3 regions of the Micromonospora sp. NBC_00821 genome follow, and region 3 is predicted to be linked to each of the others. Evidence: riboswitches for the same ligand, from Rfam matches in the RefSeq annotation. Region 3 holds a riboswitch; each other region holds the start of a gene.
What was found. A riboswitch is a leader RNA that binds a small molecule or an ion and turns the genes downstream of it on or off. The one in region 3 is predicted to bind cobalamin.
Positions count from the first base shown of each region.

Region 1 (3,272 bases), 730 kb from region 3:
GACGTACCAGTGGTAGTCGTCGTCGAGCAGTCGCCGGACCAGGTCGAGGTCGAGGCCGTCCTCCGGCCGGCGCACATGGGCCGGCGGCGGGTAGAAGCAGTCGCCCAGCAGCATCACCCCCGAGTCGGGCACCAGCACCACTGTCGAATCCGGCGCGTGCCCGCCGCCGACGTGGCGTAGCTCGACCCCGACCGGCAGCTCGTCCACGTCGACGAAGGTGCGGGTCGGCGGCAGGATGGCGAAGTCTTCCCAGGACGCCATCGCGCGTGCGCGGGCTGAAAAGCTCGGGCGGAGGCGGGCATCGGCGCGTATCTGCTCCTGCAGGTAGGGGTGGCTCCACGGCCGGGCGGCCTCGGCGCGCAGCAGCGACACGGCCGTCTCGTGCCCGACGATCTCCACGCCGGGCCAGGCGCAGGCACCCCACACGTGGTCCCAGTGATGGTGGGTGTAGACCAGCCAGCGCGGCTCCGGAAGCCCGGCGGCGGCCAGCGCGGCCTGGATCTCGCGGGCGTGCGCGGGGCTCTGCCCGGCGTCGATCATCACACTGCCGCGTTCGTCGGCGACGACGGCGACACCGGCCTGGACCGCCTCCGGGTCGGGATCGCCCGGATACCGCCAAACACGGCCCGACAGGCGGTGGAACTGCGGGGCGACCACGATGATCGACCTCCGAGATTGATCGCGGACACTGGTGTGGCGTTCGCCGATCCTAGGTGAGGGTGTCGGCCGGCACCGCCCTGCCGGAGGATCGGCGCAGGTCAGGACTCGTCCGGCCACCTTTGCTCTGCTTACCTATAGGCGCCGGTGACGCTCCGTGTCTGGTGCACATAGGTAAGCAGAGCAAAGGACGTCGCACATTGATCTGAGGCATTCCGTCGCGCAGAGTCGCGCTCGCACCAATCGTTTAATCTCGATGAGTCCCGTCCGCCCGGCGGGGTCGGACCGGCGTTGACCGGCGGCGCGGCGGTGTGGCAGCATTCGCGGCCTGACGGCAGTGAAGGAAGTCGGTGCGAATCCGACGCGGTCCCGCCACTGTCACCGGGGAGCGATCCCCCCTCGTGAGTCACGGCCGTGTGTCTGCGGTTGGAAGGCCGGGGGAGAGCGTCGATCCGGAAGCCAGGATACTTCGGCCGTCGGGACGTACCCCAGGGCGTGGACACCCGAGGAGGACCCGATGACGCACGGCGTCTCATTCATCGACGACTATCGTCGTATCGCGCTCCAGGCAGTGCGTTCCAAGGACACCGGCCACCGGCACCGCTGAGCTGATCGCCCGGCGCTGACCGGCCCCGACCCATGCGTCGGGGCGCCGTTCGCGCTGGCCGTCGTACCGGCTGACGCCGTACCCACTCGCATCGCCCCGGTCACCCCGTGAGGGTCCAGGGCGTCACTTTCCGGAGCATGCCGTGCGCATCCTGCTGCTGTCCACCGCCGACACCGACCTGCTGGCCGCCCGCGCCAGCGGCGCCGACTACCGGTTGGCCAACCCCGCCCGAGTCGCCGCCGAGGAGGTGCCCGCCCTGCTCGACGGGGTCGCCCTCGTCGTCGTACGCCTGCTCGGCGGTCGGCAGGCGTGGGCGGACGGCCTCGCCGCGGTGCTCGCCACCGGCGTGCCGACGGTGGTGCTCGGCGGCGAGGCGCTGCCCGACGCCGAGCTGATGGCCATCTCCACGGTGCCGTCCGGGGTCGTCACCCAGTCGCTGGCGTACCTCGTGGAGGGCGGTCCGGACAACCTCGGGCAGTTGGCCCGGTTCCTCTCCGACACGGTGCTGCTCACCGGCGAGGGATTCGCCGCACCCGCGCCCACCCCGGCGTACGGCGTGCACGGCGAACACCCCGCCGACCCGGACCGGCCCACAGTGGGAATCGTCTTCTACCGGGCACACGCCCTCGCCGGCAACACCGACTTCGTCGACGTGCTCGCGGACGCGGTCCACAAAGCCGGCGGTAACCCGCTGCCGATCTTCTGCGGCTCGCTGCGCGGGCTGACCGCGGGCGCCGGCCCACTCGGGCTCTTCGCCCGCTGTGACGCGCTGCTGGTCACTGTGCTCGCGGCCGGAGGTGCGGTCGCCGCCGACGCCTCCGGTGGCGGCGACGAGGACGCCTGGGACGTCGGCGCCCTGGCCGCCCTGGACGTGCCGGTCATCCAGGCGCTCTGCCTCACCAGCACCCGCGCGCAGTGGGCCGACAGCGACGCCGGCCTGTCCCCGCTGGACGCCGCCATGCAGGTGGCCATCCCCGAGTTCGACGGCCGGATCGTCACGGTGCCGTTCTCGTTCAAGCAGATCGACGCCGACGGGCTCTCGGTCTACGCCGCCGACCCCGAGCGGGCCGCCCGGGTCGCCGGGATCGCGGTGCGCCACGCCCGGCTGCGGTACGTGCCGCACGCCGACAAGCGGGTCGCCGTGGTGCTCAGCTCGTACCCCACCAAGCACTCCAGGGTCGGCAATGCCGTCGGATTGGACACGCCGGCCTCGGCGGTCCGGCTGTTCGCCGCGCTGGCCGAGGCCGGCTACGACCTGGGTGACGCGCCACCGCCCGACGACGGTGACGCGCTGATCCACGCGCTGATCGCCGCCGGTGGTCACGACGTGGAGTGGCTCACCCCGGAGCAGTTGGCCGCCGCCGAGGCCCGGATACCGGGGTCGACGTACCGGCGCTGGTTCGACCAGGTCCCGGCCGAGCTGCGGGAGCGGATGCGGGAGCACTGGGGTGAGCCGCCGGGCGAGCTGTACACCGAGGGCGGCGACATCGTGCTCGCCGGGCTGCGCTTCGGCAACGTGGTGCTGCTGATCCAGCCGCCCCGCGGCTTCGGGGAGAACCCCATCGCCATCTACCACGACCCGGACCTGCCGCCCAGCCACCACTACCTGGCCGCGTACCGCTGGCTGACGGCGCCCGCCGCGGACGGTGGCTTCGGCGCGGACGCCGTGGTGCACCTGGGCAAGCACGGCACCCTGGAGTGGCTGCCCGGCAAGGGCCTCGGCCTGGCCGCGGACTGCGCGCCCGACGCCGTCCTCGGCGACCTGCCGCTGGTGTACCCGTTCATCGTCAACGACCCCGGCGAGGGCACCCAGGCCAAGCGGCGAGCGCACGCCGTGGTGGTCGACCACCTGGTCCCGCCGATGGCCCGCGCCGAGACCTACGGCGACCTGGCCAAACTCGAACAACTGCTCGACGAGTACGCGACAGTGCAGGCCCTCGACCCGGCCAAGGTGCCCACCGTGCGGGCCCAGATCTGGGACCTGGTGCGCGCCGCCGAGCTGCACCAC
Region 1 covers NZ_CP108880.1:3,938,252-3,941,523, reverse strand. The annotation lists gene OHB44_RS18155 (MBL fold metallo-hydrolase) at 1-657, opposite strand, end outside; cobalamin riboswitch at 973-1,149, shown strand; gene cobN (cobaltochelatase subunit CobN) at 1,407-3,272, shown strand, end outside.
Region 1: it holds a riboswitch for cobalamin, as region 3 does, so the genes downstream of both, cobN (cobaltochelatase subunit CobN) here and OHB44_RS14485 (ribonucleoside-diphosphate reductase subunit alpha) in region 3, are expected to answer to the same signal.

Region 2 (3,272 bases), 1.4 Mb from region 3:
GCCCTTGCGCGCCGCCGGCACTGTGGCGGGCCGCCGTTTGTCGCTCGCGGTACGCGCGACGACGCCGGTCGCCGCACCGGCCTTGCCCCCGACGGTCTTGCCAGCGGCGGTCTTGCCGCCGACGGTCTTGCCCACGATGGTCTTGCCCCCGGCGGTTTTGTCCCCGGCGGCCTTGCCGCCGACGGTAGTGCCAGTGCCGGCCCTGTTCGTGGTACGGGCGCCACCGCCGCGTCGACCGGAGGTCGCCGCCGAGGCACGGCCCCGGCCGGTGGGTGTGCCGGCGGATCGGCGACGCCAGACGACGAACCCGACCGCCGCCCCGACCGCCGCGACTGCCGCCGCCCAGCCGGCCCAGGCCGGTGCCCCGGGACCGCTCTCCTCGGTCGACCCGGTTGACGGGGCCGCCGCGGCCGGCGGGGTCGACGGATCGTCGGCGGTGGTCGGCACCGCCGAGGCCTGCCCGGACGAGTTGTGCTGCTCGGTGGCGGTCACCAGCGCCGGGTCCGGTTGGGTCGACGGCGGGCTCCACCCCTTCGGCGCTGCCGTCACCCGACCGTCGTAGCGGAAGGTCAGGGTGCCCCGCACGGTGTCGCCGTCCGAGGCGACCGACAGGTAGCTCACCGAGTACTGGCCCTTGGCGGGCAGGTGGGCGACGGACACCACCGCGGGGAACCCCGTCGTGTACTCCCGTGGCTCGAACTGACCGTTGACCAGGAAGTACTCCCGTACCGGCTTGTCCAGTGGCTTCGGCTCCCCATACGACCAGCCGTTATCGACACGGACGCCGCCCGGGGCGGTGATCGTGAAGAACGCATTGGCGGCGGCCTTCTCGGTGAAGTACAGCCGCACCTCCGTCAACGGCTCGCGCACTGCGGCGCCGCTCGCCGGTGTGGACATGGCGAGGGTCCCGTGCGCGGCGGCGGGTTGGGCGGACGCGAGGAGGGCGACCGCCGAGGCGAGGAGGAACGCGAGGAGGCCCGAGACCACCCGCCCGCAAGTCTGGGGGAGACGACGCATCTGGATATCCTCACCCTCGCGAGACTTTTTTCAATAGCTGGCGATCTTCTTCCTCAGACGACAAAAGTTGACGATCAGGCCATCCGTCGCGGCGGCGGGACGCCCCGGGTGGACACATTCCCTGGCCAGCTATGCTGCCGACGGCGCTGGTTCGCCCCGTCGTGACCGGCGGGGCGTCGTAAGAGGGAACCCGGTGAAAATCCGGGGCTGCCCCGCAGCGGTGAGTGGGAACGACCGCCGTCATCAGCACTGGGCCAACGGCCTGGGAAGCGACGGCCAGTAGGGGACCGGCGCGACCGGTCAGGCCCGCGAGTCCGAAGACCTGCCGGCGCCGCGTACACAACCGTGTGCGCTGCCGTCGGCCTCGCGGGTGGGCTGAGCGGGTGACGGGCCGTGCGCGTGGTGCGCGGCCAGGTCCTCGTCAGCGTGTGTCCGCGACCCGGCGGTGTGGTTTCCCGAGGGACGGACTACCGCTGTGCATGACACCACCACCATCGCCGGCCGAGCGCCGTCGGCGTCGCACCTGACCCTTTCGCAGATCATGGACCAGCACCACACCAACCTGATGGGTACGGTGCACGGCGGCCGGATCCTCAACCTCATCGACTCCGTCGCCGGTGTGGTCGCCGCCCGGCACTCCGACGGACCGGCGGTGACCGCCGCCATCGACGAGACGGCGTTTCTCCGCGCGGTGCGGGTCGGCGACGTCGTGCACGTCGACGCCCGGATCACCTGGGCCGGCCGCAGCTCCATGGAGGTGGCCGTCAAGGTGACCGCCGACCGGTGGGACCGGGCGGTGCCGCCCACCGACGTGGCCACCGCCCACCTGGTCATGGTCGCCATCGACGACGACGGTCAGCCTCGGACGGTGCCGCCGCTGCTACCGGAGACCGACGGGGACCGGCGTCGGTACCGGGAGGCGGAGATCCGCCGGAAGCACCGACTGGCGCTGCGACGCGCGTTGCTCGACGGTGCCGAAGACGACTGACCAGCGCTCGGGCCCGCCCGTGGCGGCGCTGGCGCGGTCCGAGGAACCCGCCCCGCCGCCTATCCGGTCGGATAGCGTCCACGTGAAGCCTCGATCACGGAGAGTGTGGATGGTTATGCGCGCTGCGGTGTTGCGGGAGTTCGACGTTCCGCTGACGGTCGAGGAGATCGATCAACCCACCCCCGAGCGCGGGCAGGTGCTGGTGCGGATCGTCGCCAGCGGGGTCAACCCGCTCGACACGAAGATCCAGGCTGGAAAGGCCGCGCACGCGCGTGTCGAGCTGCCTGCGGTGCTCGGCCTGGACCTCGCCGGTGTCGTCGCGGCGGTCGGCGCGGACGTGACCGGCTTCGCGCCGGGAGACGAGGTGTACGGGCTGTGCGGGGGCGTCGGCGACCTTCAGGGCTCGCTGGCCGAGTACGCCGCAGTGGACGCCCGGCTGCTTGCCCACAAGCCGAAGGCACTCTCGATGCGGGAGGCCGCCGCGCTGCCCCTGGCGGCGATCACCTCCTGGGAGGGGCTCGTCGACCGGGCTGGGGTCCACGCCGGCCAGAAGGTGCTGGTGCACGGCGGCGCCGGCGGGGTCGGATACGTGGGTGTGCAACTCGCCCAGGCGCGCGGCGCCGAGGCGTACGCCACGGGCGGGCCGGCGAGCATGCGGGTGATCGAGAGCCTGGGCGCGGTGCCGATCGACTACACGACGAGCAAGGTCGAGGAGTACGTCGAGAGGTACACCGGCGGCGAGGGGTTCGACATCGTCGTGGACAACGTCGGCGGCGCGACGCTCGACGCGTCGTTCGCGGCGGTACGCACCTATCACGGGCACGTCGTCAGCGCGCTGGGCTGGGGCTCGCACTCGCTCGCCCCGCTGTCGTTCCGAGGCGCGACCTACTCCGGGGTGTTCACCCTCTTGCCGATGCTCACCGGCCGGGGCCGCGAACACCACGGCGACATCCTGCGCGAGATCGCGGCGCTGGCCGATGCCGGCGCGTTGCGCCCGCGACTGGATCCGCGAGCGTTCACGCTCGACACGGTCATGGACGCCCACGACCTGGTTGCCGGCGGCACCGCCGAGGGCAAGGTCGTCGTGGACGTCGCCGGTTGAGCCGAGCCGTTCGTTCCCGCGGAGTGCTCTGTGGTTCTGCGCAGCGGTCGACAAGGTTCTAGGTGGCCTTGCAGGGGAGTGTGCGCAGGTCAAGGCGGTGAGCTGTTGGTGGGCCTGGCCCCGCAACTGGGAGCAGATTGGGTGCAGGTTGGCGAAGTGGTCAGG
Region 2 covers NZ_CP108880.1:4,562,487-4,565,758, reverse strand. The annotation lists gene OHB44_RS20870 (copper resistance protein CopC) at 1-1,017, opposite strand, end outside; cobalamin riboswitch at 1,148-1,361, shown strand; gene OHB44_RS20865 (acyl-CoA thioesterase) at 1,559-2,005, shown strand; gene OHB44_RS20860 (zinc-dependent alcohol dehydrogenase family protein) at 2,115-3,107, shown strand.
Region 2: it holds a riboswitch for cobalamin, as region 3 does, so the genes downstream of both, OHB44_RS20865 (acyl-CoA thioesterase) here and OHB44_RS14485 (ribonucleoside-diphosphate reductase subunit alpha) in region 3, are expected to answer to the same signal.

Region 3 (3,272 bases):
TGTCCACCGCCTCCTGGCACAGCCGGCGCAGCTTGTCGTCGCCGTAGCCGAGCCAACCCGCGGAGGTGGTGTAGGCGGGGTAGCCGGTCCGGTCGAGCTCGGCGAGGCGGGCGGCCTTCGTGCCCTCCTTGGCCCGCAGGATGGCCAGTGCCTCGTCGCGGGTCAGCGCGTCGGACAGGTAGCGCAGGTCCGCGATGTCGACGAGTTGCTCGGGGGACATGTCGACGAGCAGCCGCCACAGCGGCTTGTCGGCGAGTCGGGCGACCAGGTCCCACGACGCGTTCAACACGGCGGCCAGGGACAGATGGACGACACCCTTCTCCGGGCCGAGCCAGCGCAGTTGCGAGTCGGAGGTGAGGAGGCGGTAGACAGCGCCCATGTCCGCTGCCATCGTCGCCACGTCCAGGCCCACCAGGAGCTGTGCCTGGTGGACCGCCGCCGCCGCGACGATGTCGTTGCCTCGGCCGATGGTGAAGGTCAGGCCGTGCCCCGCGAGTGGCGCGCCCGCGCCGTCGACGCCGTCGGTGTGCAGGACGACGTAGGCCGCCGAGTAGTCGCCGTCCTTGTTCATGGCGTCTGACCCGTCAGCGGTCAGGGAGGTGGGGAAGCGGACGTCTTCGACGGTGACGGCGGTGATCTGCGGCATGCGCTCCTCGCCCGGCTCGGCTAAAGATCAGATGATCACTGGGAGTATACGGAGGGCTTCTCCAGCCCGTCAACGATGTCGATCACCGTAGGCCCACAGACGTATGATGTTTGCGCCGCAGGGTCGTTCCGCCTTATCGCCCATCGTGCCGGTAGACGGGCGAAGGTGGCGGGGGTGGCGGGTTGTGGAGATTGGATGTTCCCCCTCGCGCCAAGGCATTGACGTCGACGCATGGGAGCACTCTACGGTGCCGTGGCCTCGATACATCAAATCTTTGTCGACTGTCGACACGCGCGTGGAGAGTCCGGTCTCTGGTGCCCGGCCTCGGTCGGCGTGGGGTGGTCGGCCGGGGTGGTGACGGTGGTCACCGAGTGAGTCGCCGACACGCCCGAGACCGACATGTGGGGTGTGACAACGGCTGTGTCCCTATATATGGTGTCGAGCGCAGCTGGTTCGGCCGCTCATCCGGGGCGGTCGAGGCAACAGGGAACCCGGTGGAAATCCGGGACTGTCCCGCAGCGGTGAGTGGGAACGACCGCCGTCATCAGCACTGGGCCACCAATCGGCCTGGGAAGCGACGGCCAGTAGGAGACCGGCGGAGTCCGGTCGTGCCCGCGAGTCCGAAGACCTGCCAGCGCGCCGCGTACCCGCACCCGGGTGCGCGGCGGTCCGAGGCCGCGTGGGACGGCCGACGCCACCTGACCCACGCCGTGCCGGCGTGGCGTCCGCCGGTGTCTGTCTCCTCGCGTCCGGACCACCAGGTCTCGAACTCCGAGGAGCGAGTGGTGACAGTCACCGAGGTAGTCCCGGCCAGCGGCGACGCGATCCTGCGGCGGACGCCGATGCAGGTCCGCAAGCGCGACGGCGGCACCGAACCCGTGGACGTGAACAAGATCGTCCGGGCGGTCGAGCGGTGGGCCGACGATCTGACCGACGTCGACCCGATGCGGGTGGCCACCCGCACCATCAGCGGCCTCTACGACGGCGCGACCACTGCCGAACTGGACCGGCTGTCCATCCAGACCGCTGCCGAGATGATCGGTGAGGAGCCGCAGTACTCGCGTCTCGCCGCGCGGCTGCTGGCCGGCTACGTCGACAAGGAGGTGCGTCGACAGGGCATCACCTCGTTCAGCGCGGCGATCCGGGCCGGCCACGCCGAGGGCCTGATCGGTGACGACACCGCCGCGTTCGTCGACGCACACGCCGCGACGCTCGACCACGCCATCGACCCGGACGGCGACCGCCGGTTCGAGTACTTCGGCCTGCGTACCGTGTCCGACCGCTACCTGCTGCGCCACCCCACCAGCCGGCTGGTGCTGGAGACCCCGCAGTACTGGCTGCTGCGGGTGGCCTGCGGCCTGGCCCGGACGGCGGACGAGGCGGTCGGCTTCTACCGGCTGATGTCCAGCCTGGCCTACCTGCCCAGCTCACCGACCTTGTTCAACTCCGGGACGCGGCACACCCAGATGTCCTCCTGCTACCTGGTCGACTCCCCGCTCGACGAGCTGGACTCCATCTACCAGCGGTACGCCCAGGTTGCCAACCTGTCCAAGTTCGCCGGTGGCATCGGCATCGCGTACTCCCGGGTCCGCTCCCGCGGCGCGTTGATCCGGGGCACGAACGGGCAGTCCAACGGGATCGTGCCGTGGCTGCGCACGCTGGACGCGAGCGTCGCCGCGGTGAACCAGGGTGGCCGGCGCAAGGGCGCGGCCTGCGTCTACCTGGAGCCGTGGCACCCGGACATCGAGGAGTTCCTGCAACTGCGGGACAACACCGGCGAGGACGCCCGGCGTACCCACAACCTCAACCTGGCCAACTGGGTTCCGGACGAGTTCATGCGCCGGGTCGAGGCCGACGAGCTGTGGTCGCTGTTCGACCCGAACGAGGTGCCCGATCTGCCCGACCTGTGGGGGGAGCGGTTCGACGCCGCGTACCGGGAGGCCGAGGCGCACGGCCGCTACGTGCGGCAGGTTCCGGCACGGGAGCTGTACGGGAAGATGATGCGGACCCTCGCCCAGACCGGCAACGGCTGGATGACCTTCAAGGACGCCGCCAACCGGCTCTGCAACCAGACCGCCGAGCCGGGCAACGTGGTGCACCTGTCGAACCTCTGCACCGAGATCGTCGAGGTGTCCAGTGACGCCGAGACCGCCGTGTGCAACCTCGGCTCGGTGAACCTCGCCGCACACCTCACCGACGGCGGCATCGACTGGGAGCGGCTGCGCGCCACGGTGCGGACCGCGGTGACCTTCCTCGACCGGGTCATCGACATCAACTACTACCCGACCGCGCAGGCGGCGGCGAGCAACCCCCGCTGGCGGCCGGTCGGGCTCGGGCTGATGGGCCTACAGGACGTGTTCTTCGCGCTGCGGCTGCCGTTCGACTCGCCGGCCGCCCGCGAGCTGTCCACCCGGATCAGCGAGGAGCTGTACCTGACCGCGCTGGAGACCTCCGCCGACCTGGCGCGCGACTTCGGCGCGCACCCGGCGTACCCGCAGACCCGGGCCGCGCGAGGCCAGCTCCAGCCCGACCTGTGGGGTGTCGAGGGTACGCAGACCGCGCGGTGGGACGCGCTGCGCGAGCGGGTCGAGGCGTACGGGCTGCGCAACTCGCTGCTCGTGGCGGT
Region 3 covers NZ_CP108880.1:3,204,080-3,207,351, forward strand. The annotation lists gene OHB44_RS14480 (enolase C-terminal domain-like protein) at 1-646, opposite strand, end outside; cobalamin riboswitch at 1,079-1,296, shown strand; gene OHB44_RS14485 (ribonucleoside-diphosphate reductase subunit alpha) at 1,489-3,272, shown strand, end outside.